Regions from separate parts of the Arthrobacter sp. Marseille-P9274 genome, predicted to be linked through region 2. Evidence: riboswitches for the same ligand, from Rfam matches in the RefSeq annotation. Region 2 holds a riboswitch; each other region holds the start of a gene.
The links. Region 2 has a riboswitch for thiamine pyrophosphate ahead of OC550_RS04050 (ECF transporter S component). Riboswitches for the same ligand answer to the same signal wherever they lie in the genome.

Region 1 (9,963 bases), 810 kb from region 2:
AGGCGGTCGTTGTCCCCGAAGCGGATTTCGTGGGTCGCCACCGTGTCGTTTTCGTTGACAATGGGAACGACGCCGAGGTGCAGCAAGCGGTTCAGCGCGCGGTATGCGTTGGCGTACTGCTGGCGGCGCATCAGGTCCTCGGCCGTCAGCAGCACCTGGCTGACGGCGACGCCATGGGCGCCGAAGGCCTGCGTGTAGCGGGCCATCAGCAGGCCCTGGCCGACGCTGGCCGCGGCCTGCTGGGTGGCCAGGTCCCGCGGGCGGCGGGCGAGACCCAGCGGGGCCAGCCCCGCCGCGATCGCCCCCGAGGAGACCAGGATCAGCTCGGTGCCCCGGTTGCGCCGGGCGGCCAGCACCTCCACCAGGTCCAGCAGCGCGTCTTCCGCGATGCCGCCGGCAACGGAGGTCAGCGAGGACGATCCGACTTTGACGACCAGGCGGCGCGCGGTCCGCAACATGGACCGGTCCACCGCGGGGACCTTACTGGTCATCGCCGTCTTCCGCAGCGGCCCCCTTGTAGTTGGCCGATTCGGTCCAGATGCCTGCCTTGCGCTCCGCTTCGAGTTCGGCGCGGGCGGCGGCCTTGGCGTCCTTGCGGTCCTGCTGTTCCTGGCGCTTCTGGCTGCGGGTGGGCCGGCTGCTGAAGTCTGCGAGGCGCAGATCCGTGCCGCGCGGGGTGCCGGCGAGCAGCTCGGCGCCGCCCATCATGGTCGGCTCCCAGTCGAAGACCACGGCGTCGTCCTCGCCGATCACCACTGTTGAACCGGGCACCGCACCGGCCTTGAACAGCTGGTCCTCGACCCCAAGCTTCGCCAGCCGGTCGGAGAGGTAGCCGACGGCCTCGTCGTTGTTGAAGTCCGTCTGCTTTACCCACCGCTCGGGCTTCTCCCCCAGCACGCGGTAAAGCGGCTCCAGGTTCTTCTCTTCCTTGCGGATGGTGAAGCCGGCCTCGTTGACCGCCTTGGGCCGCAGCACGATCCTCGCCGGGGCGGGAGCGGAGGCCGCGTTGGTGCGGGCGGCGGAAACGATCTCGGCCATGGCGAAGCTCAGCTGGCGCAGGCCTTCGTGGCTGACAGCGGAGATCTCGAAGACGCGGTAGCCGCGGCGCTCCAGTTCCGGCCGCACGTATTCCGCCATGTCCCGTCCGTCCGGGACGTCCACCTTGTTGAGGGCGACCAGCCGGGGCCGTTCGTTCAGCGGCACGACGCCCTCGCTGCCCGCGTAGCTCATGTCGACGGCGTAGGCGCCCAGCTCCTCCTCGATCACCTCGAGGTCCGTGATCGGGTCGCGGTCCGACTCGAGGCTGGCGCAGTCCAGCACGTGCACCAGTGCCGCGCAGCGCTCGACATGGCGGAGGAACTCGTGGCCCAGGCCCCGGCCTTCGCTGGCGCCGGGGATGAGTCCGGGGACGTCCGCGATCGTGAAGCGGACATCGCCCGCCTGCACGACGCCGAGGTTGGGCACCAGGGTGGTGAACGGGTAGTCGGCGATCTTGGGCCGGGCCGCGCTCAGCGCCGCGATCAGGCTTGACTTGCCCGCCGAGGGATAGCCGACCAGCGCGACGTCGGCGATGGTCTTCAGCTCCAGCAGCACGTCCCGCTCGTCCCCGGGAACTCCGAGGAGCGCGAAGCCCGGCGCCTTGCGCTTCTGGGACGAAAGCGCCGCGTTGCCCAGGCCGCCCTGGCCGCCCGCGGCCACGACGTACTCGGCGCCCTCGCCGACCAGGTCGGCCAGGACCTTGCCGTCCTTGGTCTTGACGACCGTTCCGTCCGGGACCGGCAGGACGAGGGTTTCCCCGTTGCTGCCGTGACGCATGTCGCCCTTGCCGAAGTCGCCGTTGCTGGCATGGCGATGCGGCGCGTGGTGGTAGGACAGCAGCGTGGTGGTCTGCGGGTCGACCCGGAGGATGACGTCGCCGCCGTTACCGCCGTTGCCGCCGTCGGGACCGCCCAGTGGCTTGAACTTTTCGCGTCTCACGGAAACGCAGCCGTGGCCGCCGTCTCCACCGGATACGTGCAGTACAACCCGGTCAACGAAAGTTGCCACGTTCAACTCCTCTTGCGTGCGGCGGACCTGTCGCGCACGGACGGTCCATGGGTGATTCTAGTCGGGTTAAATACCAGTGAGGCGGACCAGCCGGCCCGCCTCACTGGAAAGCTGTCTACAGCCGAAAACTACTCGGCGGCTGCAGCAGCAACGATGTTGACCACACGACGTCCGCGGCGGGTGCCGAATTCAACGGCTCCGGCCTCGAGGGCGAACAGAGTGTCGTCGCCGCCGCGTCCAACGTTGGCGCCCGGGTGGAAGTGGGTGCCGCGCTGGCGGACGATGATCTCACCAGCGGAGACCACCTGGCCACCGAAGCGCTTCACGCCCAGACGCTGAGCGTTGGAATCGCGACCGTTGCGAGTGGAGCTCGCACCTTTCTTATGTGCCATTTGCTATGCCTACCTTTGTGTCTTTGGAAACTGCTGGAAGCCTGCCGACCGCAATTAAGCGATGGAGGTGACCTTGACCTTGGTCAGTTCGGAACGGTAGCCCTGGCGCTTCTTGTAGCCGGTCTTGTTCTTGAACTTCTGGATGACAATCTTCGGGCCGCGAAGATTCTCAACGATCTCGGCAGTGACCTTGACCTTGGCCAGTTCGTCAGCTGCGGAGGTGACCTTGTCGCCATCGACCAGGAGCAGTGCAGGCAGCTCGAAGGTGCTGCCGGCTCCACCGGGGACGCGGTCAAGGGTCACGAGGTCTCCTACGGAAACCTTTTCTTGGCGGCCGCCTGCGCGGACAATCGCGTACACCACTTGGGAACTCACTTCTCTCGACGTTTGATACCTTTACGCGCTCTTCTGCGGGCTTGCTTAGCTCCGCGCCAGCGCTGTGCAGTCACGCCAACGGGATGATCCCTTCGAAGGCGTTTGCACCGAAGATCTAGGTTACGCTATATCCGCTCCAACCCGCAAATACCGGCTGGTCGGGCGTGGCGTGTCCCGCCGATCCGGCCCCTGCCCAGGCCGACGAACCTCCGGCGTACAGCCGCGGTGCGTCGAAGAACCGGAGCTCGTAGCGCGAGGACTCACGGAATGCCTCAAGCATCCGCCGCCGCACGTCCTCGGTCGAACGGGCGGCAACATCGTCCATGATACCGACCGCCTGCCGCGTCGCCTCCGCGAACCCCTGGTCTGCGTAGGTTTCCAGCCAGCCCCCGTACGGGTGCCCGGCCGCTCCCGACGCGCGGTATGCGCCGTGGAGCACCTCACCAACATGCGCATACAGCCAGTAGCACGGAATGACGGCCGCAACGAGCTCGGCGTAGCCACCGGAGGCGGCCGTCGCCAGCAGATGGTCGACGTACTGCTTGGTCACCGGCCCGAGCCTGCCGGAAACCTCCCGGTTGCTAAGCCACTCCCGGTGCAACTGCGCCTCCACCTCGATGCAGTCGCGGGCGCCCTTCGCCCAGAACAGCTGCTCCCCCGCCGTCGGCGCCAAGCTGCTGGCCAGCGCCAGCGCGCGCGAATAGCCGGACAGATAGAGCGCGTCCTGCGCGAGGTAGTAGCCGAAGTCCGCCTCCGGCAGCGACCCGTCACCCAGCTGGCGGATGAAGTCGAGGGCGAAAATTCCCTTGCGCAGGCCAGTGATGTCTTCCCAGCACTCGGCGCTGAAGGCGGTTGGTGGCAGCGGGGTGTGGTGGTGGAAGTGGTGGATCGGCCCGTTGCCGCGGCCGACTTCCAACTCGTCGGCGCGGACCAGCGCGCCGAAGAGCCACTCCTTCACCTGCTTCAGCGACTCGGTCCAGTCCCCCGTCCGGGCCTGAACCGTCGCCATCGCCGAGGAGAGGGAGCAGCCGGTGCCATGCGTGTTGGCCGTGGCCACGCGCGCCGAACGGAATTCGACGACGTCGTCAGCGAGCCGGCCGTTCACGTCCACCAGTGCGTCGGGGCAGTCGCCGCCGGGCAGATGTCCGCCCTTCACCAGCACGATGGTCCCGTAGCGGCGCGAGAGCGTACGGCCCTGCGCCAGCGCCGCATCCCAGTCTTCCGCCACCGGCTCGTTGAGCAGTACCCCGAGTTCCGGAAGGTTGGGAGTGACCAGGTGGGCGTGCCGCAGCAGCAGACGCAGGGATTCCTCCGCCGCCGGTTCCAGCAGCCGGTCGCCGCTGGTCGCCACCATCACCGGATCAATAACGACGACGGCGGGCGCGGTTTCCGCGAGCCACTCACCGACCGCCTCAATAATGTCCGCCGAGCCGAGCATGCCGATCTTCACGGCGTCGATCTCGACGTCGTCGCTGACCGATGCCAGCTGTTCCGCCAGGAACGAGGGCGGCGGCGTGTGCACGCTCCGCACACCCCGCGTGTTCTGGGCGACCAGCGCCGTGACGGCGGCCATGCCGTACCCGCCGTTGGCCGCGATGCTCTTCAGGTCTGCCTGGATGCCGGCGCCGCCGGTCGGGTCGGTTCCGGCGATGCTCAATACCCTGGGGATGCTGCGGGTTTCCACTGCTGGCTCCATCGATCAGAGGCGGAGCGAACGTTGCACGGCAGCGCGGCGGAACAAGCGGAACGAAGAGGCAACGCCGATGGAGCCGTGTGACAATCCCTCCGCCAGTCCTAACTGGTTCAGGTTCAACGGGTATCCATCTCAGCCGGCGTTGCCGGCACCCCGTGTCACTGACGCCAGCATAGCAAAACGCCGCCGGGTGCTCAGCAGGAGGCACCCGGCGGCGTCGTTGCTGCCGCGATCAGAGTTCGGAAGCGGGAACTCCGACGCCCAGGATCACCGGTTCGGCGGCCTTCTTCTCCGGCTGGGCCGGCTTGGCCTCCGGCGCGGAGACAGACACCCTGCGGGCTGCGCCGGCAACACCGGCGGCAACCGCGGGCTCATCGGGGCGCTGCTGGACGGGTTCGGCGTTAGCCGCTCCCTGCGGCCGTACGGCGGCCCGGTGGCGCCGGCGCCGACCCGTCGGTGCGGTCGGTGCCGTCGCCGGTTCCGCCTGCACAGGTGCAGACTGCAGGGGTTCAGCGGCGGGTGCGGCGGCGTCTGCGGACGGCTCCGGCGCCGCGCTCGGCCGGGCCTCGGCCGCGGCGGCCTTCTCCGCCTTGACCTCGGGGCTGACCCGGTCGAAGGCCTCGGTCAGGTTCTCGAGCGTCAGGGCCGGCTTTTCGCTGGCGGCGGCCGGGCTGTGCTCGGCCCGCGGCAGCGCCACTTCCTCGCCGTTGATCTTCAGGACCGGCCCGGACGGGGCGGTGCCCGCCTCGGCCAGCTCATGGGCGTGGTCCTCGGCCTCATGCGCGGCCTGGGCTGCGGCGGCAATGTTCGCCAGCGCGGCCCGGGTGGCCTGGGCCTTGGCCTGGCGCTCCGCGTCGTCCGGCTGCGGCGCCTCGTGGACAGCCTCCGCCGGCTGGCCCGCGCCCTGGCTGCCTTGGCCGCGGTTCCGGCGCTTCTCGCTGCGCGACGGCCGCTCCGGACGCGGGGGCTTCTCCGCGCGGACGTGGTGCTGATGGTGCTCCGCGGCGACTGCCGCCCGGCGGTGCTCGATCGGTTCGTCGTGGGTCACAACGCCCCTGCCGCCGCAGTGCTCGCAGTTTTCGCCGAACACCTCCAGCAGGCCGGTGCCCATGCGCTTGCGCGTCATCTGGACCAGGCCCAGGGACGTCACCTCGGCCACCTGATGCTTGGTCCGGTCACGGCCGAGGCATTCAACGAGCCGCCGCAGGACCAGGTCGCGGTTGGCCTCGAGCACCATGTCGATGAAGTCGATGACGATGATGCCGCCGATATCGCGCAGGCGCAGCTGCCGGACGACTTCCTCCGCCGCCTCGAGGTTGTTCTTGGTAACGGTCTCTTCGAGGTTGCCGCCCGATCCGGTGAACTTGCCGGTGTTGACGTCCACCACGGTCATGGCCTCGGTCCGGTCGATCACGAGGGAGCCGCCGGAGGGCAGGAAGACCTTGCGCTCGAGCGCCTTGTGGATCAGTTCGTCGATCCGGTTGGCCGAGAAGATGTCCTCGTCCGCGCTCCACTTCTCCAGGCGGTCCACCAGATCCGGGGCCACGTAGGTCACGTAGGCCTCGATGGTGTCCCAGGCTTCCTCGCCGGAGACGATGAGCTTGGAGAAGTCCTCGTTGAACACGTCGCGTACGACCTTGATGGTCAGGTCAGGCTCGGCGTAGAGCATCTCGGGCGGCAGCGTCTTGTTCGACTTGGCCCTGCTGTCGATGCCTTCCCACTGGGCGCGCAGCCGATTGATGTCATTCATCAACTCTTCCTCGCTGGCGCCTTCTGCAGCCGTGCGCACGATGACGCCGGCGCCCTCGGGCACGTGCTCCTTGAGGATCTTCTTGAGCCGGTTGCGCTCGACATCCGGCAGCTTGCGCGAGATGCCTGTCATCGACCCGCCGGGCACGTAGACCAGGAACCTGCCGGGCAGGGAGACCTGGCTGGTCAGCCGGGCTCCCTTGTGGCCGACGGGGTCCTTGGTGACCTGCACCAGCACTGAGTCGCCGGACTTGAGGGCGTTCTCGATACGGCGGGGCTGGCCGTCCAACTGCGCTGCGTCCCAGTTGACCTCGCCGGCGTAAAGCACGGCGTTGCGGCCGCGTCCGATGTCAACGAACGCCGCCTCCATGCTCGGCAGGACGTTCTGGACCTTGCCCAGGTAAACGTTGCCGATCAGCGAGTCCTGCTGGGTCTTCGAGACGAAGTGCTCGGCCAGCACGCCGTCCTCGAGGACGGCAATCTGGATGCGGTCATCGCGCTGGCGTACGACCATCTGCCGGTCCACGGACTCCCGGCGTGCGAGGAACTCGGCCTCGGTGATGACCTGGCGGCGGCGGCCCGACTCCCGGGACTCCCGGCGCCGCTGCTTCTTGGCCTCGAGCCGGGTCGAGCCCTTGACGGAAGAGACGCGGTTGCTCGGCGCGGTTTCGCTGACCGGCCGGGGTGCGCGGACCCGCGTGATCGTGTTGGGCGGATCATCGTCGTGGCCGCCCGTCAGCTCCAGGTCCTGGTCGCCGCGGCGGCGACGGCGACGGCGGCGTGCCGTCACCCCGTCAGCCGCTTCGGGGGCGGCTTCCTCTTCCGTGGCGGCAGGGGTTTCTTCCGCGGTGGCCTCTTCGACGACGTCGGTACGGTTCTTGCTCTTCGAGCGCCGGTTCCGTCGGCTTCGGCGCCGGCCGCCCTCCTCCTCCTCCTCGGCCGCTTCGGCCGGCTCGGGCTCCTCCGCGGGCCGGGCGGGGCGGACCGTGGTCAGGTCCGGCGCATGGAACAGCAGCGACACCGGCGACTCGGGCACAGCGAACGGATCCAGCGGCGCTTCCTCCCCGGCCGGGGTTTCACCGGCGGGCTGGTCGGCGGCGGGCTGGTCCTTGGGGGTTTCCGTCGCTTCGGCACGGGTCCCCGCTGCGGGGGCGGCTTCACCAGCGGGAGCCGCTGCCGGGGCGGCCTCGACGGCTGAGCCAGCCGCAGGCGCGGCCGCGGCGGAATCAGCGGAGGCTTCGTCAGGTTTCGCGGCCGGCTTCGTCCGCGACGAAGTGCGGGTCCGGCGGGCCCGTGCCGGCGCCGGGGCCGACTCCACGGAGTCCGCTTCGGTGCCGGCGGTTTCGGCTTCGGTGCCAGCCGTCTCAACTGCCGCGGGCTGCTCCGGGGTGCCGGCTGCCTCCGGCGCGGGTGCCGCCGGGGCGGCGGCCACCTCGGCGGGGGCCTCGCTGGTGGCGGCGTCGGCTGCTGCCTGGCCGACCGAGGTCCCGGCGGGCTGCTCGGCCGGAGCCTCGGCCTTGGGCGCAGCCTTCCTGCGGCGGGTCGTCTTGGGCTTGGCCGGAGCCTCCGTCCCGGCGGGCTGGGCGTCGCTGTCCTGCGCCGGTGCCGCATCGGCGGGCCCTTCCGGGGCGCCGACGGCCGGCGGCTCGGCCGGCATCGGCGGGATGTCGACGGAGTCCTTGGCGGCGGAAGACACCTCCGCGGTTTTTCGGGTGCGGCGCACGCGGGTCCGGGCCGGCACCGGCGTCTCCAGGGGCAGTTCGTCCGACGACGCCGCCAAGTCCAGTTCGACGGCGGCCTTCCGGCGGGTCCGCACGGCCCGCTTCGCCGGGGGCGTGGAAGGCCCTGTCCCCGTCTCTACGGCTGCGTCGCCTTGTGCTTCCGGGTTCTGCTGTTCAATATCCATCTTTAAATCTGCACTCCAGCCCCCTCTGGCGCCGGCCACATTCCGGCGCCCCCAAGGGCGGTTTGCCGGTTATTCTTCGGGCCTTTCGGCCGCCCGTCACCGGAAGTCATTGTTATATCGCCCGGGTTCGCGCCATCTAGGGAGCGCAGCACACCCGGGGACCAGCGGCGCTTTTCCTACTACCGCGTCTATTCTCTTCATCGGTAGGGTTGTCTGGCGGATTCCGCGCGTCCCATCCGGATGATGGGACTTGCTAACCGGAAGCATCGCCGACAAACCTGGAAGCCTGTCGCTGGACCGGTAGTGGCATGTGGTTCCATTACCAGCCAAGAGCCATTCTCTCATACGGGTGCCCGTTTGGCTGTTATTTGCCACTTCTACTGTGGATAGAATCAAGCATCATCCCTGATGGAAAAGGACTTCTTCCGGTGAACACTACTCCTGACCGGTCCGGGACTGGAACCGCCGCAATACCGGCCGCCCACGCCGCGGACGCCAGCGTGGCGGCGCCTGCGCGGCATAAACCCTTCGCCTGGCTGCTGCTCGTGACCGGCGTTGTCGGCTGGATCGCCTCCTCGATCCTCGTGCTCGAGCGCATCGCAACGTACGTCAATCCGGATTACGTCACCAGCTGCGACGTCAGCCCCTGGGTCTCCTGCGGTGCCGTCTTCCAGACGTGGCAGGCCTCGCTGTTCGGATTCCCCAATCCGCTGATCGGCATCGTGGCCTTCGTGGTGCCCATTACGACGGCGATGGCCATGCTGGCGGGGGCCAGGTTCCGGCGGTGGTACTGGATCGGCCTCCAGGCCGGCGTCACCCTGGGCTTCGTCTTCGTCGTCTGGCTCTGGAGCCAGGCGCTCTTCGACATCTTCATCCTGTGCATCTACTGCATGGTCGTCTGGGCCATGATGATTCCGATGTTCGTCATGGTGACGGTGCGCAACCTGGCGCACGGCGTCATCAAGGCACCGGAGTCCGTGGTCCGTTTTGCCGGCGACTGGGCCTGGACGATCACCGCGGTGCTCTGGATTGCCACGGCGGCCAGCGTGTTCATCCGGTTCATGAACGCGTTCCTCGGCGGCTGACTCCCGGCCTGCCGTAACCACAGAAGGCCGTCCGCATCGTCACGATGCGGGCGGCCTTCTGTTCTGCGGCGGGCTTGCCGGACGGCTTTAGCCGAACCAGATGCCGATTTCCCGCTCGGCCGACTCCGGGGAGTCCGAGCCGTGCACCAGGTTCTGCTGGACCTTCAGGCCCCAGTCGCGTCCGAAATCGCCGCGGATGGTTCCTGGCGCTGCCATGGTCGGCTCGGTCGTCCCGGCCAGTGACCGGAAGCCTTCGATGACGCGATTGCCCTCGAACACGGCTGCCGCCGTCGGCCCGCTCAGCATGAATTCCACCAGCGGCTCGTAGAAGGGCTTGCCGACGTGCTCTTCGTAGTGGCGCTCCAGCAGTTCGCGGGTAGCATCCACCAGCTTCAGCTGGACGAGCTTGTAGCCCTTCGCCTCCACCCTCGCCAGGATGGTGCCGGTCAGACCCCGGGCAACGCCGTCGGGCTTTACCAGTACCAAAGTGCGCTCATCGCTCACGTAACTCTCCTCAATTCGCTTGGCCTGCGGCTGCAGAGTTTCCCGATCCATCCTATGCGAACCGCCCGGGGCCCCGGTCAGGCGCCTGGCCCGGGGGCCGGCGGGTTGTTCCGCTCCCACTCGGCCTGCTCCGCGTCGCGCGCGGCGTTCTCGCGGTCGAGCCGGATGCCCGTCCGGACGCCATACCACCACGAGAGCGCGAACATGAGTCCG
Region 2 (9,963 bases):
CGGCATCTTCGAATCCATGCTCGCCGTGGATGGCGTGGCACGCAAAGTCGGCGCGCATCTGGACCGCCTGGCAAAGTCCGCCCGGACCATGGAACTGGACATCCCGTCCGCCGACAGCTGGCGGCGGGCCATCGCAACCGCGCTGGCCGAGCATCCCCCGGCCGAGGAAATCGTGATCAAGCTCCTGGTCACCCGCGGCGTGGAAGGCGCGTGCCGGCCGACGGCGTGGGTGCAGGCGAATGCGGCCGGGCCGGTCGGCCGGAAGCAGCGCCGCGAGGGCGTGGACATCCTGCTTCTGGACCGTGGTTACGACAGCTCGCTGGCCGAGCGCGCCCCGTGGCTGCTGCTCGGCGCCAAGACCCTCTCCTATGCGGTGAACATGGCCGCCCTGCGCTATGCCAAGGCGCACGGGGCGGACGACGTCATCTTCACCTCGACCGACGGCCTGGTGCTCGAGGGGCCGACGTCGACGGTCCTGATGGCCACCGAACACGACGGCGTGAAGACGCTGGTCACGCCGCTGCTCGAGAACGGGATTCTGCCCGGGACCTCGCAGGGGGCGCTGTTCAAGGCCGCCGCGGCCGCCGGTTGGCAGCTCGGCTACGGTCCCCTGCAGCCGCACCACCTGCTGGAAGCGGACGCCGTGTGGCTCGTCTCGAGCATCCGCCTGCTGGCCCCGGTCAAGAGCATCGACGGGAAGCCGATCCCGGTGTCCGGGCCCATGACCGAGGAGCTCATGAAGCTGCTGGCCGAGGGCAGCCAGGACTGAGCCGCCCGGCTCAGCGGCTCAGGAAAGCACGGGGTTCCACGTACCGGCGGTGACGGCGGCGGCCAAGGCGGCCGCCGCGATGAGCGCCCCGCCGAGCACCACCCAGATGTCGATCCGGGCGAAGGTCGATTCCCGCGCCCAGGTGCGCTCGGCGCCGCCGAAGCCCCGGGCCTCCATGGTGACGGCCAGGCGGGAGGCGCGGCGCACGGCCTGGACCAGCAGCCCGAAGCTCTGCCCCAACGTCGCCCGCAGTCGCTGCAGCGGAGTGCCGTGCGAGCCGATGCCGCGGGCGCGGCGGGCCATGCCGATGGTCTGCCATTCCTCGGCCATGAGCCCCACCAGGCGCATGGCCGCCAGCGTGCCCAGGACAAAACGGTGCGGCAGCCTGGCCTTCTGGGCCAGCGCGTCCGCCAGGTCGGTCGGGTCGGTGCAGCTCATCAGCAGGATCGCGGGCAGTGCGATGGCCAGCCCGCGCAGCATGAAGCCGAGTCCCAGTTCGAGGGACCCTTCGCTGATCGACCAGATGCCCGCGTCGACCAGGATCCGCCCGCTGTCCGCCGAAAGGATCGCGGTGCTCCAGCCGCCCACCGCGGCGGCGATGATCAGCGGCCAGCCCCGCTGCCACAGCAGGCGCAGGGTCAGCCCGGCCAGCCCGAAGAGGGCGACCTCGGCGGCCAGCGCCGTCCCGGCCGACACCCAGTCGATGGAGACAGCGAGCACCGCGGTGATAAAGACCACGGCAGCGAACTTGGCCAGCGGGTTGGCGCGGGTCAGCGGCGCGGAGTTGCCGCCAATGGTCAGCACTTCCCTCATGCCGCACCCGCTTCCAGCCGTGCGGACCCGAGCCGCAGCTCCGAGCCGCCGAGGACGGCGGTGAATTCCTCGTCGTGCGTCACCGAAACGACGGCCGTGCCGGCGTCGAGGAGCTCGGTCAGGAAGGACGCGAGCTCGGCCCAGGTCCGGGCGTCCTGCCCGAAGGTCGGCTCGTCCAGCACCAGCACCTGGGGGCGGGCCGCCAGCACGGTGGCCACGGAGAGCCGGCGCTTCTCGCCGCCGGAGAGTGTATAGGGGTTGGCCTCGGTGAGGTGGTCCAGGCGCAGCCGCGCGAGCAACTCGTCCACGGCCTCGGCGCCCCGGCCCAGGTGCCGCGGGCCGACCATCAGTTCATCCAGCACCGTGCCGGTGACGAACTGGTGCTCGGGTTCCTGGAAGACCGTGCCGATCCGCGCGATGAGCTGCTTCGCCTTCCATTTGAAGGGGTCCGTCCCGGCACCTGCGGCGAGGCCGACGGCGGCGCCCACCTTGCCGTAAGCCGGTGCCAGCAGTCCACCGAGGGTGAGCGCAAAGGTCGATTTCCCCGCGCCGTTGGGGCCGGTGACCGTCAGTGCCCGGCCGGCGGACACCTCGGCGTCGATCCCCGACTGGACCGGCGCCCTGCCGCGGCCGCGGCGGCGGGCGGGTTCCCGGGAGACGGCCAGGCGCTCGGCCGCCAGCAGGAGTTCGCCGCTGCCGGAATTGGCCCGGGGCCGGGTCGCAGGGACCAGCCCGGGAACCCACACCCCCGCCGCCGCCAGCATCCGGCCGGCCTGGTCGAGCACCTCGCCGGGCCGCCAGTCCAACAGCACGGCGGACTGCTGGGCTCCCGACGCGGAGAGGCCCGGCTGCAGCACGACGATCCGGTCGACAAGGTCCTTCCAGACGGCGACCCGGTGCTCGACGACGATCATCGTGGCTCCGGTCTTGTCCAGGCTGCGGCCGACGGCGTCGCGCACCTCCAGCACCCCGGCCGGGTCCAGGTTGGCCGTGGGCTCGTCGAGCAGGACCAGACCCGGACGCATGGCCAGGATCCCGGCCAGCGCGAGCCGCTGTTTCTGCCCGCCGGAGAGGGCGGACGTGGGGTGGTCCAGGGCCAGGCCGCCGAGTCCGACGTCGTCCAGCGCCTCGCCGACGCGCCGCCAGATTTCGTCCCGCGGCACGGCCAGGTTCTCGGCGCCGAAGGCGACGTCGTCGCCCAGGCGCGACAGCACCACCTGGGTCTCGGGGTCCTGCTGCATCAGGCCGGCACGCCCGCGCTGCCCGCGCGGCGGCGTCCCGTCGATCAGCAGTGTGCCCGCCTCGTCGGCCCCGTCGTCGTCGTCGCCCAGGACCCCGGCCAGGGCGTGCAGGAGCGTGGATTTTCCGGCCCCCGAGGCGCCCAGCAGCAGCACCCGTTCGCCCGGCCGGATGTCCAGGTCCAGTCCGTGGACGGCCGGCGCGGTCCGGCCGGCATGGCGCCAGCCCCAGCCCCGCGCGGAAACCGAGGCCGGCCGCGTTGCCGCGGTGGTTCCCGCCGCGTCTGCTACCGAGGCAGCCATCAGGAAAAGACGGGCTCGGTCGCCGCCTTGCGGGACGCGAAGGAGCTGAGCGCCCCGGTCCTGGCCAGGCCGCGGGTGGCCACCCAGGACAGGGCCCCGGCAATGACCGCCCCGGAGATCGCCGTGCAGACGATGTAGAACAGCTTGTCCCCCGCCTCGTACGCGATGTTCCAGCCCCACGGCGCGAAGGAATCATTCAGTCCGCAGAACAGCCCCGCCCCGGCCCCGGCGAGCAGCGCGACCGGCAGGTTGAACTTCCGGTACAGGAATGCCGCGAAGACCAGCTCGGCGCCCAGGCCCTGCAGTATGCCGGAGAGCAGCACCGTGGTGCCGTACTGCGAGCCCATGATCAGTTCGCCCGTAGCGGCGACGGTCTCGCAGAACAGCGCGGCGCCCGGCTTGCGAATGATCAGCATCCCGAGCACGGCCGGGATCATCCAGCCGCCGGCGTATAGCCCGGTCAGCGGCGGATACAGGGCGTTCACCGGCGCGGAAACGACGTTGGCGCCCTGGGACCAGGCCCAGAAAATGACGCCGCCGGCCACGGCGATCAGTGCCGCGACCACGATGTCGACGACGCGCCAACTGTAGTTGGGTTTGCGGGCCGCCGCCGGCGCGGAATGTTCAAAGGTGCTCATGGAATCCTCCTGAGGTCCAGGAGGGGAGGGCAGCCCGATACGGGCAGCCCTGAGAACTCGACTCCCTTCGCCGGTACTAACCGGAGCAGGTTCGAGGGTCTGCGGTTGGCCGCACTCTCAGCGTCCCGCCCGGTGCACGGCTGCTGCCGCCTTCCCGGATCGGACGCTCCCCTGTCGTCATGTGCTGTTATCAGCGCCTTCAAGTCTACACTCCGGCCCGCCCTAAGCTCCCATCGGCGCCGAGCGGTTAGGCTGGGCGTAAATGACGATTACCTACTCAAGGGAGCGGCAATGCATTTGATCTTGAAGCTGATGGGCACCGGCGTCAGCATCGCGGCCGGTTTGGCCGGAGCGAAGCTGATCGACATCCTCTGGAAGCTGGTCACGGGGAAGGATTCCCCGAAGCAGGACACCGAGGCGATGGAGAACACCCTCCGCGCCACTCTGGTGTTCGCGGTGATCTCCGGCGCCGTCAGCGCCATGATCCGCGTGCTCTCCCAGCGCGGGACGCAGCAGGCCATCAACCGCTTCACGAAGACGCGGGACCTGGTCTAGGGGTAAATAACGACGACGGAGGCCAGGCGCGCTCCTGGCCTCCGTCGTCGTTATCCGGCGGCCCGCAGCTCCGGCAACTCCGGCAGCACCGCCGGTTCCCGGCGCAGGTCCGGCAGCACCTCAGCGTCCCGGCGCTGGTCCGGCAGCACCTCAGCGTCCCGGCGCTGGTCCGGCAGCGCCGTCGGCGTCCCGGCGCAGGTCCGCCCGCGCCGCCGACTCCGCCGCCAGCTCGGCTTCCGCGGCCGCGGTGTCGAACTCCTCCGCCTCGTCCGCATTGGCACTCCCGGGCTCCTCGGGAACGGGCAGGTTTTCTTCTTCCGCCGCCTTGCGGACCACTTCGTCCAGTTCGTCGATGCTCAGCGTGTCCCTGCGCAGGTGCTTAGTCCGGTAACCCGCGCGGCCGACCATGTGGGCCGAGACCGGGACGGTGAGCAGCTGGAACAGCCACGCGAGGATCAGCACCGGAACCGCGGCCCAGCTGCGCAGCTGCAGGGCCAGCCCCATGAGGAGCAGGAACAGGCCGAAGACCTGCGGCTTGGTAGCGGCATGCATGCGCGAGAGCAGGTCCGGAAAGCGCAGCATGCCGATGGCCGCGGCCAGGGACATCAGCGAGCCGACGACCAGGCACGCCGCGGCGAGGATTTCGAGGACAGCGTCAGTGTTCATGGGGCCGCCTGTCGATCACGTAGCGGGCCACGGCGACGGAGCCGATGAAGCCGACCAGCGAAATGATGACCACGAGGGTCATGTTGTCCTGGTGCTTCCGGACCGCCATGTCGGCGATGATGCCGGCACAGACGATCGCGAGCAGGACGTCGATCCCCATCACCCGGTCCAGGATCGAGGGGCCCTTCACGATGCGGAAGATCGCCACCGCGGCCGCGATCGTCAGGATCGCGCCGACGATGACCAGCACAACGTCCATGATGCCGGTCATCGTGCGCCTCCCCGCTGCCCCTGCAGTTTTCCGTCCCTGACGATGGCCAGTTCCTCCTTGCTGCCGATGCTCTTGATCAGCCCTTCCTCGATCCGCAGCACCTGGTCCCGGAACCGCTCGGCCCCCTCCGGGGATTCGATGTCCAGGCAGTGCAGGTAGAGCGTGGAGGTGGATCGGTCCACGTCCACCACGAGGCTCCCGGGGATGAGCGAGATGGTGTGTCCAGTGGCGGTCACGATCAGGTCGGAGCGGCTGCGCAGCCGGACCGCCAGCACCGCGTTCCTGGTCCGCGGCCCCTTGGTCAGGGCCACCCACAGGACCTGGAAACTGGCTACCGCCACGTTGCCGATGAACTGCACCACGAAGACCAGGCCGGCGAGGACATTGAGTCTGCCGCCCAGCTCCACCGGCGGCAGGTAGAAGACATTGACGACGACGAGCGCGATGGCCAGGCCGAAGATGAGGTTGCCCGCGCTGTAGTCCTGCCACAGGGCACCCCACAGGACGACCAGCCAGACGAGCAGCGGGATTTCGGTCAGCAGCGGGATCCGGGTGCGCATCACGGCTGCGCTCCTTCCGCCGCGCCGGCCCCGAGCACCGCTTCGATATAGGGCACGCGTTCCAGCAGGCCCAGGCCCGCCTGTTCGCTGAGCTGGAAGAGCGGGCCGGCGAACACCGTCAGCGCGACGCCGAGGACGACGAGGCCGATCGTGGCGCCAACCATGCTCTTGGGCAGCACGTTGCTGGTCGGCTGCGGCGCCTTTCCGGCCGCAACCTGCAGGGCGGCGGCGGGAGCCTTCGCCGGCACGAGGTGCTCCCCGCGGGGCGCACGGTCAGGGACGGCGGCCAGCAGGACCGGGTCCGGATGCTCCGCGTCCGCCGGAGTGCGCCAGAAGGCACGGTTCCAGACCCGCGCCATGGCCAGCAGGGTCAGCAGCGAGGTCAGCACGCCGCCGACCACCAACAGGTAGGCCAGCGGCGTACCCAGGTCGACGCCGGCCTGGAGCAGGCCCAGCTTGCCAAGGAAGCCGGAGAACGGCGGGATCCCGGCCAGGTTCATCGCGGGCACGAAGAACAGGATCGCCAGCAGCGGCGACAGCCGGGCCAGTCCGCCCAACCGGTCCATGTTGGAGGTCCCGCCGCGCCGCTCGATCAAACCGGTGACCAGGAAAAGACTTGTCTGGACGGTGATGTGGTGGGCCACGTAATAGACCGTGGAGGCCAGCCCGAGCGCCGACCCCAGCGCCAGCCCGAAGACCATGTAGCCAATGTGGCTAACGAGCGTGAAGGACAGCATTCGCTTGATGTCGATCTGCGCTAGCGCGCCGAGGATGCCGACCACCATGGTCAGCAGCGCGACAATCATCAGGAAGTTGTTGATCCGGTCCCCCGGGAACAGCAGCGTCTCGGTGCGGATCAGGGCGTACACGCCAACCTTGGTGAGCAGGCCGGCGAACACCGCCGTGACCGGCGCCGGCGCCGTCGGATAGGAGTCGGGGAGCCAGAAGGACAGCGGGAACACCGCGGCCTTGATGCCGAACGCGACCACCAGCATCAAATGCAGGATCATCTGCGTCGAGCTGTCCAGTTCGCCCAGCTTCACAGCGAGGTCCGCCATGTTCACCGTGCCGGTGGCGGCGTAGATCATACCGATGGACAGCAGGAACAGCATCGAGGAGATGACGCTGACCACCACGTACGTCACGCCCGCACGGACCCGCGGCCCGGTGCCGCCCATGGTCATCAGCACGTAGCTGGCCGTCAGCAGGATCTCGAAGCCCACGTAGAGGTTGAACAGGTCGCCGGTCAGGAAGGCGTTCGAAACGCCCGCCACCAGGATCAGGAACGTCGGGTGGAAGATCGAGACCGGCCCGTCCTCGTCCCCGTCGGCCATGCCCTGACCGGCCGCGTACACCAGCACGGACAGGCTCACGCAGGTGGAAATCACCAGCATCAGCGAGGACAGTTCGTCCACCACCATGTTGATCCCGAACGGCGGAACCCAGCCGCCGATCGACACGGACTGCGGTCCGGACGTCCAGGCCGTCACCAGCAGGATGAGTTCGACCGCCAGCGTCAGGGACAGCGTGCTGACCGAAAAGAACCGCTGGGCGCCCGGGTGGCGGAGCAGCAGGAACGTCAGCCCTGCCCCCACGATGGGAAGGACGACGGCGAGCGGCGCCAGCGACGCGGCATTCATCGGCTTCCCCTTTGCTTCGTTTTCTTTCCGGCCGGACGCTCGTCCGCGTCCTCCGGGACGAACTCCGTGGTTTCCACCGGTAGGGCCGTATCATCCTCGGCATCGAAGCTGGACTGGTTCCGCACGCGGCGGTCCTCAATGTCGTCCTGGACCTCGTCCTGGCGGCCCAGCACCCAGGAGCGGTAGATGATGCCGAGCATAAAGGCGGTCACGGCGAACGAGATGACGATCGAGGTCAGAATCAGCGCCTGGGGCAGCGGATCGTTGTAGTCCTCGGCCGCCACGTCCCCGCGGTAGATCGGCGCGAGCCCGGCGGCCCCGCCGGTGCTCAGCAGAAGGATGTTGGCGCCGTTGGCCAGCAGCATCAGGCCGAGCATCACCCGGGTCAGGCTTCGCTCGAGGATCAGGTAGACGCCGACGGCGATGAGCACGCCCATGACCGCCAGCAGCGTAATGTTCACGGTCATCGCGCGACTCCTTCCTCGACTGGTTCCGGTGCTTCATGAGGCCTGCCCCGATGCGGTATCGGCTGCTGGTCTTCGCTGCGTTCGTCGATCTCGGCGCCGAAGCTGCGCAGCACATCAAGGACCAGCCCGACCACTACGAGGTAGACGCCGATGTCGAAGACCGTCGACGTGACGAACTTGTGGTCGCCAAAGACCGGCAGGCTGAAGTGCAGGATCGCGCTCTGGAAGATCTCGCCGCCGAGCAGCAGCGGGATGACTGCCGCCAGCGACGCGGTGCACAGGCCGGCGCCGAGCAGGAAGCCCGCGCTGACCGGCGTGGCCTCGGCCAGTTCGACGCGACCGCCGGCCAGGTAGCGGACGGTCAGCGCCAGCCCCGCCAGCAGACCGCCGGCGAAGCCTCCGCCCGGGGCATTGTGGCCGGCGAGCAGGAGGAAGATCGAGAAGATGATCACGGAGTGGAACAGCAGCCGCGTCACGACTTCGAAAATGATGGAGCGGCGTTCCGGGGCCAGAGTGCGCCCGGCCACCAGCCAGGTCTCTTTGGCAACGGTCGCGAAGCGCCGGGCCGTGAGCAGCGCGGCCTTGTCTCCGTGCCGCTGCGGCAGTTCGGTAACGCGGTCCACGGAGCCCGAGGCGACCCCCGCGGCGCGGGTGCGCTTGTCGCCGCGGCTGCGCACGAAGATCAGGCTCGCCACGCCCGTGGCCGCGATGGCCAGCACCGAGATCTCTCCGAAGGTGTCCCACGCCCGGATGTCCACCAGGGTGACGTTGACGATGTTGGCGCCCCCGCCGCCGTCGTACGCCAGGGACGGAAACTCCAGCGACACCGGAAGCTGGGTCCGGGCGGCCATCGAGGTCATCGCGATGGCCACCATCGCCCCGCCGACCGCCAGGCCGACCAGCGCGCGCAACAGCTTGAAGCCGCCGGGGGCACGCAGCCAGAGCCGCGCGGGCAGCGACCGGAGCGCCAGCACGATCGCCACGAGCGCGATGGTCTCCACCAGCATCTGGGTCAGCGCCAGGTCCGGAGCGCCCTGCAGTGCGAAGATGAAGGCGATGCCGTAGCCGGTCACCGAGACCATCAGCACGGCCAGGAAACGCTTGTTGGCGCGGATCGCGCCGAACGCGGCGAGGATAATGCCCACTCCGGCGATCAGCTGGGCTGGCGTGTCCGCCAGGAGCCAGCTGTCCGGCCAGGGCGGATCCATCAGGATCACGGCGCTGAGCGGCGTCACCACGGCCACGCCGAGGATGACGAACAGGTAGTAGATGAGCGAGCCGCGCTGCGTGCGGCCGGTGATCCAGACCGCCGTCTCGTCCAGCACGCCGACGATGCCGCGGTAGGCACGCTCGCCGGTGAGGCCGCCGGAGAAGCGGTCCTGGAAGGAGCTGACCTTACCGCGGAAGCGGAAGAGCAGGTACCCGACGGCCAGGGTGACCGCCGTCAGGCCGAGCGCCGGCGTCAGCCCGTGCCACAGCGCGAGGTGCCCGTCCGGGGCGCCGTCCGGCGCGTACAGGGTTACGTACGGCTGGACGGCCGAATCCACCGGGCCGGGCCAGAGGCCGGCCAGCACCGTGGCTACGGCGAGGACCGCCGGGGCGGCGAGGAAGCTCGCCGGGACCGGGGTGAACGCCGTCTTCTTGACGTTCGGCTTGTACGCGAAGCCGCCCCAGAGGAAGCGGGCGCTGTACGCGAACGTCAGCATCGAGCCGAGGACCACGCCCGCCAGCAGCAGGTAGCCCACCGCCCCGGACTTTTCGGCCTCGTGCACGAACGTCTCGTAGACCGTCTCCTTGGCCACGAAGCCCAGCAGCGGCGGCAGGCCCGCCATGGACGCGGCGCCGATCAGGGCCACCGCGAAGAGCGGCTTGGAGGTGCGGTAGATGCCCGAGAGCTTGCGGATGTCGCGGGTTCCGGACTGGTGGTCGATGATGCCGACGACCAGGAACAGCGTCGCCTTGAAGAAGCCGTGGGCCAGCAGGAGCGCGAGCCCGGCCAGCGCGCCGTCGCGATTGCCGAGCCCGACCACCATCATCAGGAAG
Region 3 (9,963 bases), 1.3 Mb from region 2:
CCCAACGCGCGCCGGATAGGTCCTACGACTGTGAGCACTGAATCCCGACCGGCTGCCCGGCCCGCCCGGCTGCCGCGCGAGGAACGGCGCCGCCAATTGCTGCAGGCGGCCCACGAGGTGTTCGTCGCCAACGGCTACCACGGCGCCGCCATGGACGAGATCGCGGAAACGGCCAGGGTCAGCAAGCCGGTGCTGTACCAGCATTTCCCCGGGAAGCGGGAGCTCTACCTCGCCCTGCTGGACCACCACCTCGCATCGCTGAACGCGATGCTCATGGCCGCCCTGAACTCCACATCGGACAACAAGCTCCGGGTGCATGCCACCATGGACGCCTACTTCCGCTTCATCGCGCAGGAAAGCCAGGCTCACCGGCTGGTCTTCGAATCCGACCTCAACAATGACCCGGACGTCAGCGGCCGCCTGGAGGATTTCAACGCCCGCCTGGCCTCGGCCATCGCCGCGGTGATCGCCGAGGAGACCAAGCTGTCCGAGGCGGAGTCCACGCTGCTCGGCCGCTCGCTGGCCGGCATGGCGCAGATCAGCGCCCGCTACTGGCTGCAGACCAGCGGGGAGCTGAAGCGCGAGGACGCCGTGGACCTCATTTACCGTTTAGCTTGGCGCGGAATTTCACGTTTCCCGAAGGAAACCTAGGATAGATTTCGACTCGTACGGAACTTTCAGCACAGCGTAATCAGGAGGCAAAAGCGTGGAAATCAAGATCGGAATCCAGAACGTCGGCCGGGAACTTGTCATCGATTCTCCGGATACGGCGGACGAGGTCGCCGAGCTGGTTTCCCGCGCGATGAACGGCGGCGCGGAACTGCGCTTGAAGGATGCCAAGGGCAACCTGATTATCGTGCCCGCCAACGTGCTGGGCTACGTCGAAATCGGCGCCGAGGAACCCCGCCGCGTCGGTTTCGGCGCCCTCTAGGCCGTCAGGGCGGCCCATGGTCGAACTGGTCCTGCTGATTCTGGGCGCGGGCGCCGCGGGCGCCGTCGTCTGGGCGGCCGATAAGAAGCGCCAGGCTTACGGGGCGCTGGTTCCCGCGGCGGCCGGCATCGTCGCGGCCGTCCTGCTGTGGCTGGTCCTGATGGCCTTCGGTCTCGGTTCCGAGCCCGGCGTCTATTTCCTCAGCTGGCTGCTGCCCCTGGCCGTCTCCCTGCCGGCGGCCTGGCTGACGGCCTGGTTCCTGGGACGCCGGCGGACGGCGGCCGACCTGTCGCGGCTGGAAGCGGCGCTGCGCACCTAGCTGCCGCTACCGCGCACCAGCCGACCTCAGGCCGGTCCCCGTCAGGCCCCGTCCTCGCTGTCCGGATGCTCGGTGCATAGGCAGATGCGGTTGCCATCCGCGTCCGTGGCGATCGTCCAGGACGGGGCGTGCGCGTCGTCCAGGACTCCGCCCGCATCGGCCGCCGCCGCCACAACCGGCGCGATGTCGCTGAGCGGGTAGTACACGTCCAGGTGCAGCCGGGACCGGGCCGGACTGCCCGTTTGCTGGAACCACACGTTGGGGCCGCGGCCGAACGGGTCCACCAGCTCCCCCTGCCAGCCCTCCTTGTAGCCCAGCGCCGTCTTCCAGAGGCCGGAAATCTGCGCCGGGTCCGTGGTGTCCGCCGCGAGCGCGAAACTCCGGTACTCCTGCGGACGCGCGTCCGCACCCAGCCGCTCGGCGAGCTCGCTGAGCGAGGCGGCTGCGGAGATGTCCCGGGTGGTGACCTCCCCGCCGGCGTCGTGCGAGGTCAGCCGGAGGAACACGCGGTTGTAGCGCCAGTCCAGATCCGGGTGGTGGTTCGACTCCTCGGCCAGGTCTCCCGCCGCCGCGATGAAGTCCAGCGCCGCCCTGCCGTTCTCCAGCTTGTACACCGTGACCAGCCCTCCCTGCCGGTAGCGCCAGTGCGGCAGCGTCCGCAGCTGCTGGTCGATCTGTGTCCGGTCCAGAATGTCGTGCGCGCTCATTGTTCCTCCGGCCGTCAGGCTCTCCAGGCTACAGGTCAGGACGGCCGGCGAAGGCCGAAGAAGCCAGCGCATGCCGGCGCTTGGGGATCCGCCCGGCCGTTGCGGCCAGCCTACCGGCGATCACGGCATGTTTGAAGGCCTCCGCCATCCGCACCGGGTCCTGCGCCCGGGTGACCGCGGTGGCCAGCAGGACGGCGTCGCAGCCGAGCTCCATCGCGAGCGCGGCGTCCGAGGCGGTGCCGATGCCGGCGTCGAGCACCACCGGCACGCCGGCCCGGGACGCGATCAGCTCGATGTTGTGCGGGTTGAGGATGCCCAGCCCGGTGCCGATCGGTGCACCGAGGGGCATCACGGCCACGGCGCCGAGGAGTTCGAGCCGCCGGGCCAGGACCGGGTCGTCGTTGGTGTAGGCGAAGACCTTGAACCCGCGGCCGACCAGCTGTTCCGTCGCCTCCAGCAGTTCCGCCGCGTCGGGCAGCAAGGTTTCCTCGTCGGCGATAACCTCCAGCTTGACCCAGTCCGTCTCCAGCGCCTCGCGTGCCAGCTCCGCCGTCAGCACCGCCTCCCTGGCGGTGAAGCAGCCGGCGGTGTTCGGCAGGATGCGGATGCCTTGCCGCTCCAGCAGGGCGAACAGCGAGGCACCGGTGTCCGGGCTGTAGCGCCGCATCGCCACCGTGGTCAGCTCAGTGCCGGACGCCTGCAGGGCTGTGCCCAGTCCGTCCAGGCTGGGCGCTCCCCCGGTGCCCATGATCAGCCGCGATCCCAGCCGGGCTCCGTCAATAACCAGCTCGTCCATTGCTAGCCTCCCTGCACCGCGGTGATCAGTTCCACGCCGTCGCCATCGGACAGCAGCGTGCCCGCCCAGCTTCCGCGCGGGGCCACTTCGGCGTTCAGCGCCACCGCGACGCCCAGCCGTCCGCCGTCGTCCGGTTTGCCCTCCGCCGTCAGGCGCCGGCCCGTCGTGGCGGCGACCAGTTCCAGCAGGGTCATCCCCTCGGCGACCGGCTGCCGATCCCCGTTGAGAGTGATATTCATCGTTGGCTTCCTTCCATACTTGTGCTGAAGCGGTCCGGCCGGAACTGCAGCAGTTCCGCGGGCACCGGCAGGCCCTCCGCCAGATCGGTGCAGACCTTGGCGGCCGCTGGTGCCAGCAGAACCCCGTGCCGGAAGAAGCCGGTGGCGACCAGCAATCCCGGCACTTCTTCTCCCGCCTCCGCCACCCGCCCCAGCAGCGGCGCATTGTCCGGCGTGCCCGGCCGCGCCCGGCAGGTGGTCTCCTCGAGCTGAAGCTCGGCGACCGCAGGCACCAGCGCCTGGGCGTCGCGCAGCAGCTGGTAGACGCCGCCCGCTGACGGTGCGTCCGAGCCGTCTTCCCGCGAAGTGGCGCCAATAACCACGGTCCCGTCCTCGCGCGGCACTACGTAGACCGGCAGGCCGCGCACGAGCCCGCGCACCGTCAGACGCACGAGCGGCCGCAGCGCCTGGGGAACCCGCAGGCGCAGGATGTCGCCGTAGACCGGCCGCAGCGGCAGACGCAGGGATGCGGGCAGCCCGTCCAGGGCCGCGGCGCCCAGCCCGTTGGCCACCACTGTCTCGTCCGCCGCAACCTGCGTGCCGTCATCGAGGACGACGCCGGTCACCTCCCCGGTGCCCGATCTCGCCAGTGCGGCGGCCCGCCGGCGTACCATGCCGGCCCCGGCCTCGGCGAGCGCGTCCAGCAACGCCGCGGACAGGGTGCGCGGATCGATCTGGTGGTCGTCGGGAGCGAGGAAGGCTCCGGACAGGGCCGGGGACAACGCCGGCTCCAGCCGGCGGGCCTCGCGGCTGGTCAGCCGTTCCACCCGCAGTCCTTGGGCCAGCTGGGCCTGGCGCAGGTCCTCAAGGGCCAGCCGGTCGGCCGCATCGAAGGCCGCTACCAGCGTTCCCGCAGTATGGTGTCCGGTATGGCCCAGCCCCTGCAGGAAGTCCGGGTACAGCCGGGCGGACGCCAGGGTCAACGCGAGCAGCTGCTCCTCCTGGTAGCACAGCTCGCTGACCGGGGCCAGCATCCCGGCGGCGGCGAACGTCGCTCCGGACGCGGGCGCGGGGTCGATCACGGTCACGCGGTGCCCGCGGCGCGAGGCCTCCCAGGCAATGCCGAGTCCGACGATGCCGGCGCCGACCACAGCCAGATGTTTTTGAACAGCCAAAGTCCGTCATTCCTTCCCTACGCCGGTACGAACCGGATCAGGTTCAACGGTCGGTGCCAAGCACCCTCTCAGCCTGTCGGCTCCGGCTCACGAGGCCGGCGCCGCGGGGTCAGGCTCCCGCAGTGTCGCCACCAGTGTACTCATGGCGGGCCGGGCGGCGCGGATGTGACAACCGGCCGATCCGGCGGTGCCGCCGCGAGGTTATGGTTACAGCTATGGATTTGAGCTCAGCCCGGCTGTACCTGTGCACGGATGCCCGTAAGGCGCAGGGCGATTTTGAACAGTTCCTGGACGCCGCCTACGCCGGCGGCGTCGATATTATCCAGCTCCGGGACAAATCGCTCGACGCGGCCGAAGAGCTCGATCTGCTGCACATCCTGGCCGAGGTCGCTGCGCGGCACACGGGCCTGTGGTCGGTCAACGACCGCGCCGACCTCGCTGCCGTCGCCGGCGCACCGGTCTTCCACGCCGGGCAGCGCGACCTTCCGCCGTCCGCGGCGCGGAGCGTCTTGTCGAATGGTGCGGCCGGCGGGGCCGTTATCGGCCGCTCCACCCATACGCCGGCGCAGGTTGGCGCCGCGCTGGAGGACGCCGATGTGGACTATTTCTGCACGGGTCCGGTGTGGGCCACCCCCACGAAACCCGGCCGGACCGCCGTCGGGCTGGAGCTGGTGGCGGAAGCCGCGGCGCAGTCGGCAGCGGTGGACTCCGCCAAGCCATGGTTCGCCATCGGCGGGATCGGGCTGGACAACATCGCGGAGGTGACCGGCGCCGGTGCCCGGAGGGTCGTCGTCGTACGCGCCATTACGGACGCGGACGATCCCGCGGCCGCGGCGGCCAAGCTGAAGGCGGCGCTGCCCCCGCTGTGATCAGGCGGTCAGGCCCAGCGCGTTCATGCGGCGGGAATGGTTCCGTGTCAGTTCCGCGAACAGCTCGGCGATGACCGTCTCCTGCGTTCCGGGTTCATCGAACCCCAGCAGGCCGCCCAGGAAGGAGCGCTCGATTCCGATCCGCTGCGCCTGGGTCAGCGCCTCGCCGACCAGGCGCCGCCCCCACAGGGCCAGCCGCGAGGCCAGCCGCTCGTTGCCCTGGAGAGCCTGCGCGAGCCGGGTGGTCAGCAGGTCCAGCTGCTCCTTGTTTTCCTTGATGCTTGCGACGACCTCACGGGTCTGCGGATCAAGCCGGCTGGCGATCGCGCGGTAGAAGTCGCCGGAAACCGCATCGGCCACGTAGGCCTTCATCAGCGACTCATACCAGTCCCCCGGCCGGGTCCGCTCATGGAAGGCGTCGATCGAGGCCTGGAACGGCAGCATCGCCGTCTGCACGTCGACGCCCATGCGCGCCAGCTCGGCGCTCACCATCTCGAAATGCTCGAATTCGATCACGGCCACCCGGCCGATCGCGGCCCGGTCCCGCAGCGTCGGCGAGAAGCGGGCATCGGAGGAAAACCGCTCGAAGGCCGAGAGCTCTCCGTAGGCCATCACGCCGTACAGATCGATGACGTACTGGCGGTGGACCTCATCCGTGCCGGCCGCGGGCGCGCCGGCCGGCTGCTCTTCGGTGCTCATAGGTTCCAGCGTAGCCTGACCTGCGGCGCCGCCTGAGGATTAGGCTTGGGATGTGCCGTACCCACATCTGGATGCCAAGGTCAACGAGTCGCAGCACCTGCTTGCCCGTGTCCTGAAGGAACTGCGGACCGAGCTGGAACTGCCCGGCCCGTTCCCGCCGCCGGTGCTGGCCGAAGCGGAACGCGCGGTGGCCAACCAGCGGCTGCCTCGCCGCGACCTCACCGCGCTCGAATTCGTCACCGTCGACCCGCCCGGCTCCACGGACCTGGACCAGGCCATGTACCTGGAGCGTGCCGGGGACGGCTACCGGGTCTGGTACGCCATCGCCGATGTCCCCTCCTTCATCGAGCCCGGCGGGGAATTGGACCGCGCAACCCGGGTCCGCGGCCAGACCATTTACGCTCCGGACGGACGTATCCCGCTGCACCCTGACGCCATCGGCGAGGACGCCGGCAGCCTGCTCCCCGGCCGGGACCGCAGCGCCTACGTCTGGGATTTTACCCTCGACGGCGGTGCGAACGTCGTGCAGGTTTCCCTCGACCGTGCGATGGTGCGCAGCCGGGCCAAGCTCACCTACGCGCAGGTCCAGGAGGACATCGATTCCGGAACCGCCCCGGACTATCTGGTGCTGCTGAAAGAGGTCGGCATCAAGCGCCAGGAGTTGGAACTCGCCCGGGGCGGAGCTAGCCTGGAGCTGCCCGAGGAGGAGATCGCCCACGACGGCCGGCACTACTTCGTCCTGGCCCGCCCCGCCCTTCCGGTAGAGGACTGGAACGCGCAGCTGTCCCTCATGACCGGCATGGCGGCGGCCCGGATCATGCTGGCGGGCAAGGTCGGCATCCTGCGCACCATGCCCGCCCCGGACGCCGAGTCCGAGGAGCGGTTCCGCCGCCAGACGATGGCCTTGGGCCATCCCTGGCCGCACGGCATCGCCTACGGCGAATACCTGCGCGGGCTGGACACCTCGGAACCGAAGCAGCTGGCGATCATGAACGCGGCAGGCTCCCTGTTCCGCGGCGCCGGCTACACCCCGTTCGACGGAGAGCCGCCGGCCGAGGACATCCAGGCGGCGATCGCCGCCCCCTACGCCCACACCACGGCGCCGCTGCGCCGCCTGGTGGACCGCTTCGTCCTGCTGACCTGCGAGGCGCTGGTGTCCGGGCTGCAGGTCCCGGAGTGGGTGCGGCAGGCGCTGCCTAGGCTCCCGGAACTCATGGCGGCATCGGACCAGCTTGCTTCGCGGCTGGACCGGGCCTCCCTGGACGCGGTGGAAGCGGCGCTGCTCAGCCACCGCGTTGGCGAGGAGTTCGATGCGGTGGTCATCAGTGCGCGGCAGAACAATCGGCATGGCAACGGCTCCAACGGGAACGGCAACGGCGGCGGCGCCGATAGCGCTGGCAGCGGAAACGGCAGTAGCAACGGGAACGGCTCGAACTGGAACGGAAACGGCAGGCGCGAGGCGGTGCCGCGCGGCACCATCCAGCTCAGCGATCCGGCCGTGACGGCCCGCTGCGAGGGCGAGCTGGAGCCGGGCACCTCCGTCCGGGTCCGGCTTATCGAGGCGGACATCGCCAAACGCTCGGTGCTCTTCGAACGGGTGGCCGACCGCTCCTGAACCGTGGGCGGCTCCCGAACGGCCCCCGACCTGCCGGTGCTGCGGCGCGTCCGCCGGCGATTTGCGCGTGCCCGGTAGACTGGGAAGCGTAGAACTGGATGCCCGGTCGTTGAATGTTCGAAGACTTTATAAGTTTCAACTCAACAGATCCCGCCCCTACGCGATTTTTGTTCGCCGGACCGGCCATGGATGGCCTCGGTCCGGTACGCAGTTGTTAGCCCGCGATCGGCTTCCGCTGGACGCGCCTGCAGCGTCCGACAGTTCCTGCATGGCCGCGCGCACGCGGGCCATGGAGTCGAGCACCGGCCGCGCAGGCGCCTTATCGAACGGTTATGTCATTGAACACTGAGAACCTCGCCGCGGACGAGGGGCAACTGCTCCACGCGGACAACAGCACCGAAGAGATCGCCGTCGAGGCGACGCTGGCTTCGGACGAGCGGCCCCACGAACTGCCGCAGCAGACCTTTGCGGACTTCAATGTCCGTGCCGACATTGTCCGCTCCCTTTTCGATGCCGGAATCACCCACCCCTTCCCGATCCAGGCCATGACCCTGCCGGTCGCCCTGGGCGGCCACGACATCATCGGCCAGGCCAAGACCGGCACCGGCAAGACGCTGGGCTTCGGCATCCCCGCGCTCCAGCGGGTTATCGGACGCGACGACGACGGCTACGACAAGCTGCCGGTGCCGGGCGCACCGCAGGCCCTCGTCGTGGTGCCGACCCGCGAGCTCGCCGTACAGGTGGCCCGCGACCTCGAAACCGCCTCCCGGCATCGCAATGCCCGGATTGCCGTCATCTACGGCGGGCGTGCCTACGAGCCGCAGATCGAGACGCTGACCCAGGGCGTCGAGGTGGTTGTCGGCACCCCCGGCCGCCTGATCGACCTGCACCGGCAGCGCCACCTGAGCCTGAAGAACGTCCGCATCGTGGTCCTGGACGAGGCCGACGAAATGCTGGACCTGGGCTTCCTGCCCGACGTGGAAACCCTGCTCGGCGCGACCCCCGCCGTCCGCCAGACCATGCTCTTCTCCGCGACGATGCCTGGCCCCGTGGTGGCCATGGCCCGCCGGTACATGACGCAACCGACGCACATCCGCGCTGCGGACCCGGATGACGAGGGCATCACCAAGAAGGACATTCGCCAGGTCATCTACCGGGCCCACAGCCTGGACAAGACCGAGGTCGTGGCCCGCATCCTGCAGTCCAACGGGCGCGGCCGCACGATCATCTTCACCAAGACCAAGCGCACCGCCGCCAAGGTGTCCGAGGAACTGGTCGACCGCGGCTTCGCTGCGGCGGCCATCCACGGCGATCTGGGCCAGGGCGCCCGCGAACAGGCGCTGCGCGCCTTCCGCAGCGACAAGGTGGACGTCCTGGTGGCCACGGACGTCGCCGCGCGCGGGATCGACGTCGACGACGTCACCCACGTCATCAACTACCAGTGCCCCGAGGACGAGAAGACCTACCTGCACCGCGTGGGCCGCACCGGCCGCGCGGGCAACAAGGGAACCGCCATCACGTTCGTCGACTGGGACGACGTGCCGCGCTGGGGCCTGATCAACAAAGCCCTCGGCCTGGATGTTCCGGAGCCGGTAGAAACCTACTCCTCTTCCCCGCACTTGTTTACGGACCTGGATATTCCCGAGGGCACCAAGGGCCGTCTCCCGCGCAACCAGCGCAAGCTGGCCGGCGTCAACGCCGAGGCGCTCGAAGACCTCGGCGAGACCGGCAAGAAGCACACCCGTGGCGGCGGCCGCGGGGGCGACCGCAGCCACGGCGGAGATCGCGGCCGCGCTGGTGAGCGCGGCGGCAGCCGGCGCGGCCAGGGCGGACGCAGCGAGGAAACCCGCGCGGAAGGCGCGGGCTCCGGCTCGGGCCGCACCCGCCGTCGTCGTTCTTCCTCCGCCTCCGGTGAGCAGCCCGCGGCCGCGGCAACGGAAACGCAGGGCGTGGAAACCGGTCAGCCGGCGGGCGAGGGCAGCAGCCCCCGGCGCCGCAGGACCCGCACCCGCCGCCGCAACGGCGAGGTTGTGCAGTCCACCGGCCAGCCGGCCGCCGAATAGCGCCCCGGTCCGGGACAGGATAAGCCGAGTGACAACGGCCTTTGCCGCGCCGGAGGACCCGGTGTGGACGCCCGGCGGCGGGAATCTGGTGGTGCAGGCGGACAACGCCGAGTTCCTGCCGTCCCTCCCCGATGCTGCCTTCACCATGATCTACGTGGACCCGCCCTTCAACACCGGGCGGGTCCAGCGGAGACAGCAGACCTCGATGGTCCGCAGCGCCGACGGCGCGGGTGACCGTGTGGGGTTCAAGGGTCGTTCATACCAGACCATCAAGGGCATGCTGACCAGCTATGACGACGCCTTCGAGGACTACTGGTCCTTCCTCGAGCCGAGGCTGGCAGAGGCATGGCGGCTGCTCGCCGAGGACGGCACGCTCTACCTCCACCTGGACTACCGGGAAGTCCACTACGCCAAGGTGCTGCTCGACGCGCTGTTCGGCCGGGAATGCTTCCTGAACGAGATCATCTGGGCGTACGACTACGGTGGACGGGCCAAGAACCGCTGGCCGGCCAAGCATGACAACATCCTGGTCTACGTCAAGAACCCGAAGCGGTACTACTTCGACAGCGCC

Region 1: it holds a riboswitch for thiamine pyrophosphate, as region 2 does, so the genes downstream of both, thiD (bifunctional hydroxymethylpyrimidine kinase/phosphomethylpyrimidine kinase) here and OC550_RS04050 (ECF transporter S component) in region 2, are expected to answer to the same signal.
Region 3: it holds a riboswitch for thiamine pyrophosphate, as region 2 does, so the genes downstream of both, thiO (glycine oxidase ThiO) here and OC550_RS04050 (ECF transporter S component) in region 2, are expected to answer to the same signal.

The regions. Positions count from the first base shown of each region.
Region 1 is NZ_CAMPOV010000001.1:1,699,582-1,709,544, forward strand. It holds gene proB (glutamate 5-kinase) at 1-491, opposite strand, end outside; gene obgE (GTPase ObgE) at 481-2,046, opposite strand; gene rpmA (50S ribosomal protein L27) at 2,175-2,438, opposite strand; gene rplU (50S ribosomal protein L21) at 2,493-2,801, opposite strand; gene thiD (bifunctional hydroxymethylpyrimidine kinase/phosphomethylpyrimidine kinase) at 2,929-4,497, opposite strand; TPP riboswitch at 4,576-4,672, opposite strand; gene OC550_RS07775 (ribonuclease E/G) at 4,739-8,161, opposite strand; gene OC550_RS07780 (vitamin K epoxide reductase family protein) at 8,662-9,246, shown strand; gene ndk (nucleoside-diphosphate kinase) at 9,334-9,750, opposite strand; gene OC550_RS07790 (DUF4233 domain-containing protein) at 9,828-9,963, opposite strand, start outside.
Region 2 is NZ_CAMPOV010000001.1:893,417-903,379, forward strand. It holds gene OC550_RS04035 (aminodeoxychorismate lyase) at 1-769, shown strand, start outside; gene OC550_RS04040 (energy-coupling factor transporter transmembrane protein EcfT) at 788-1,582, opposite strand; gene OC550_RS04045 (ABC transporter ATP-binding protein) at 1,579-3,123, opposite strand; gene OC550_RS04050 (ECF transporter S component) at 3,123-3,761, opposite strand; TPP riboswitch at 3,807-3,944, opposite strand; gene OC550_RS04055 (DUF4235 domain-containing protein) at 4,053-4,316, shown strand; partial or broken gene mnhG (monovalent cation/H(+) antiporter subunit G) at 4,635-4,982, opposite strand; gene OC550_RS04065 (monovalent cation/H+ antiporter complex subunit F) at 4,972-5,253, opposite strand; gene OC550_RS04070 (Na+/H+ antiporter subunit E) at 5,250-5,813, opposite strand; gene OC550_RS04075 (Na+/H+ antiporter subunit D) at 5,813-7,453, opposite strand; gene OC550_RS04080 (Na(+)/H(+) antiporter subunit C) at 7,450-7,920, opposite strand; gene OC550_RS04085 (Na+/H+ antiporter subunit A) at 7,917-9,963, opposite strand, start outside.
Region 3 is NZ_CAMPOV010000001.1:2,170,438-2,180,400, forward strand. It holds gene OC550_RS09870 (TetR/AcrR family transcriptional regulator) at 31-651, shown strand; gene OC550_RS09875 (DUF3107 domain-containing protein) at 707-931, shown strand; gene OC550_RS09880 (hypothetical protein) at 948-1,250, shown strand; gene OC550_RS09885 (4a-hydroxytetrahydrobiopterin dehydratase) at 1,292-1,957, opposite strand; gene OC550_RS09890 (thiazole synthase) at 1,986-2,753, opposite strand; gene thiS (sulfur carrier protein ThiS) at 2,756-2,992, opposite strand; gene thiO (glycine oxidase ThiO) at 2,989-4,146, opposite strand; TPP riboswitch at 4,144-4,277, opposite strand; gene thiE (thiamine phosphate synthase) at 4,362-5,015, shown strand; gene OC550_RS09910 (ferritin-like domain-containing protein) at 5,016-5,714, opposite strand; gene OC550_RS09915 (RNB domain-containing ribonuclease) at 5,767-7,329, shown strand; gene OC550_RS09920 (DEAD/DEAH box helicase) at 7,662-9,392, shown strand; gene OC550_RS09925 (site-specific DNA-methyltransferase) at 9,421-9,963, shown strand, end outside.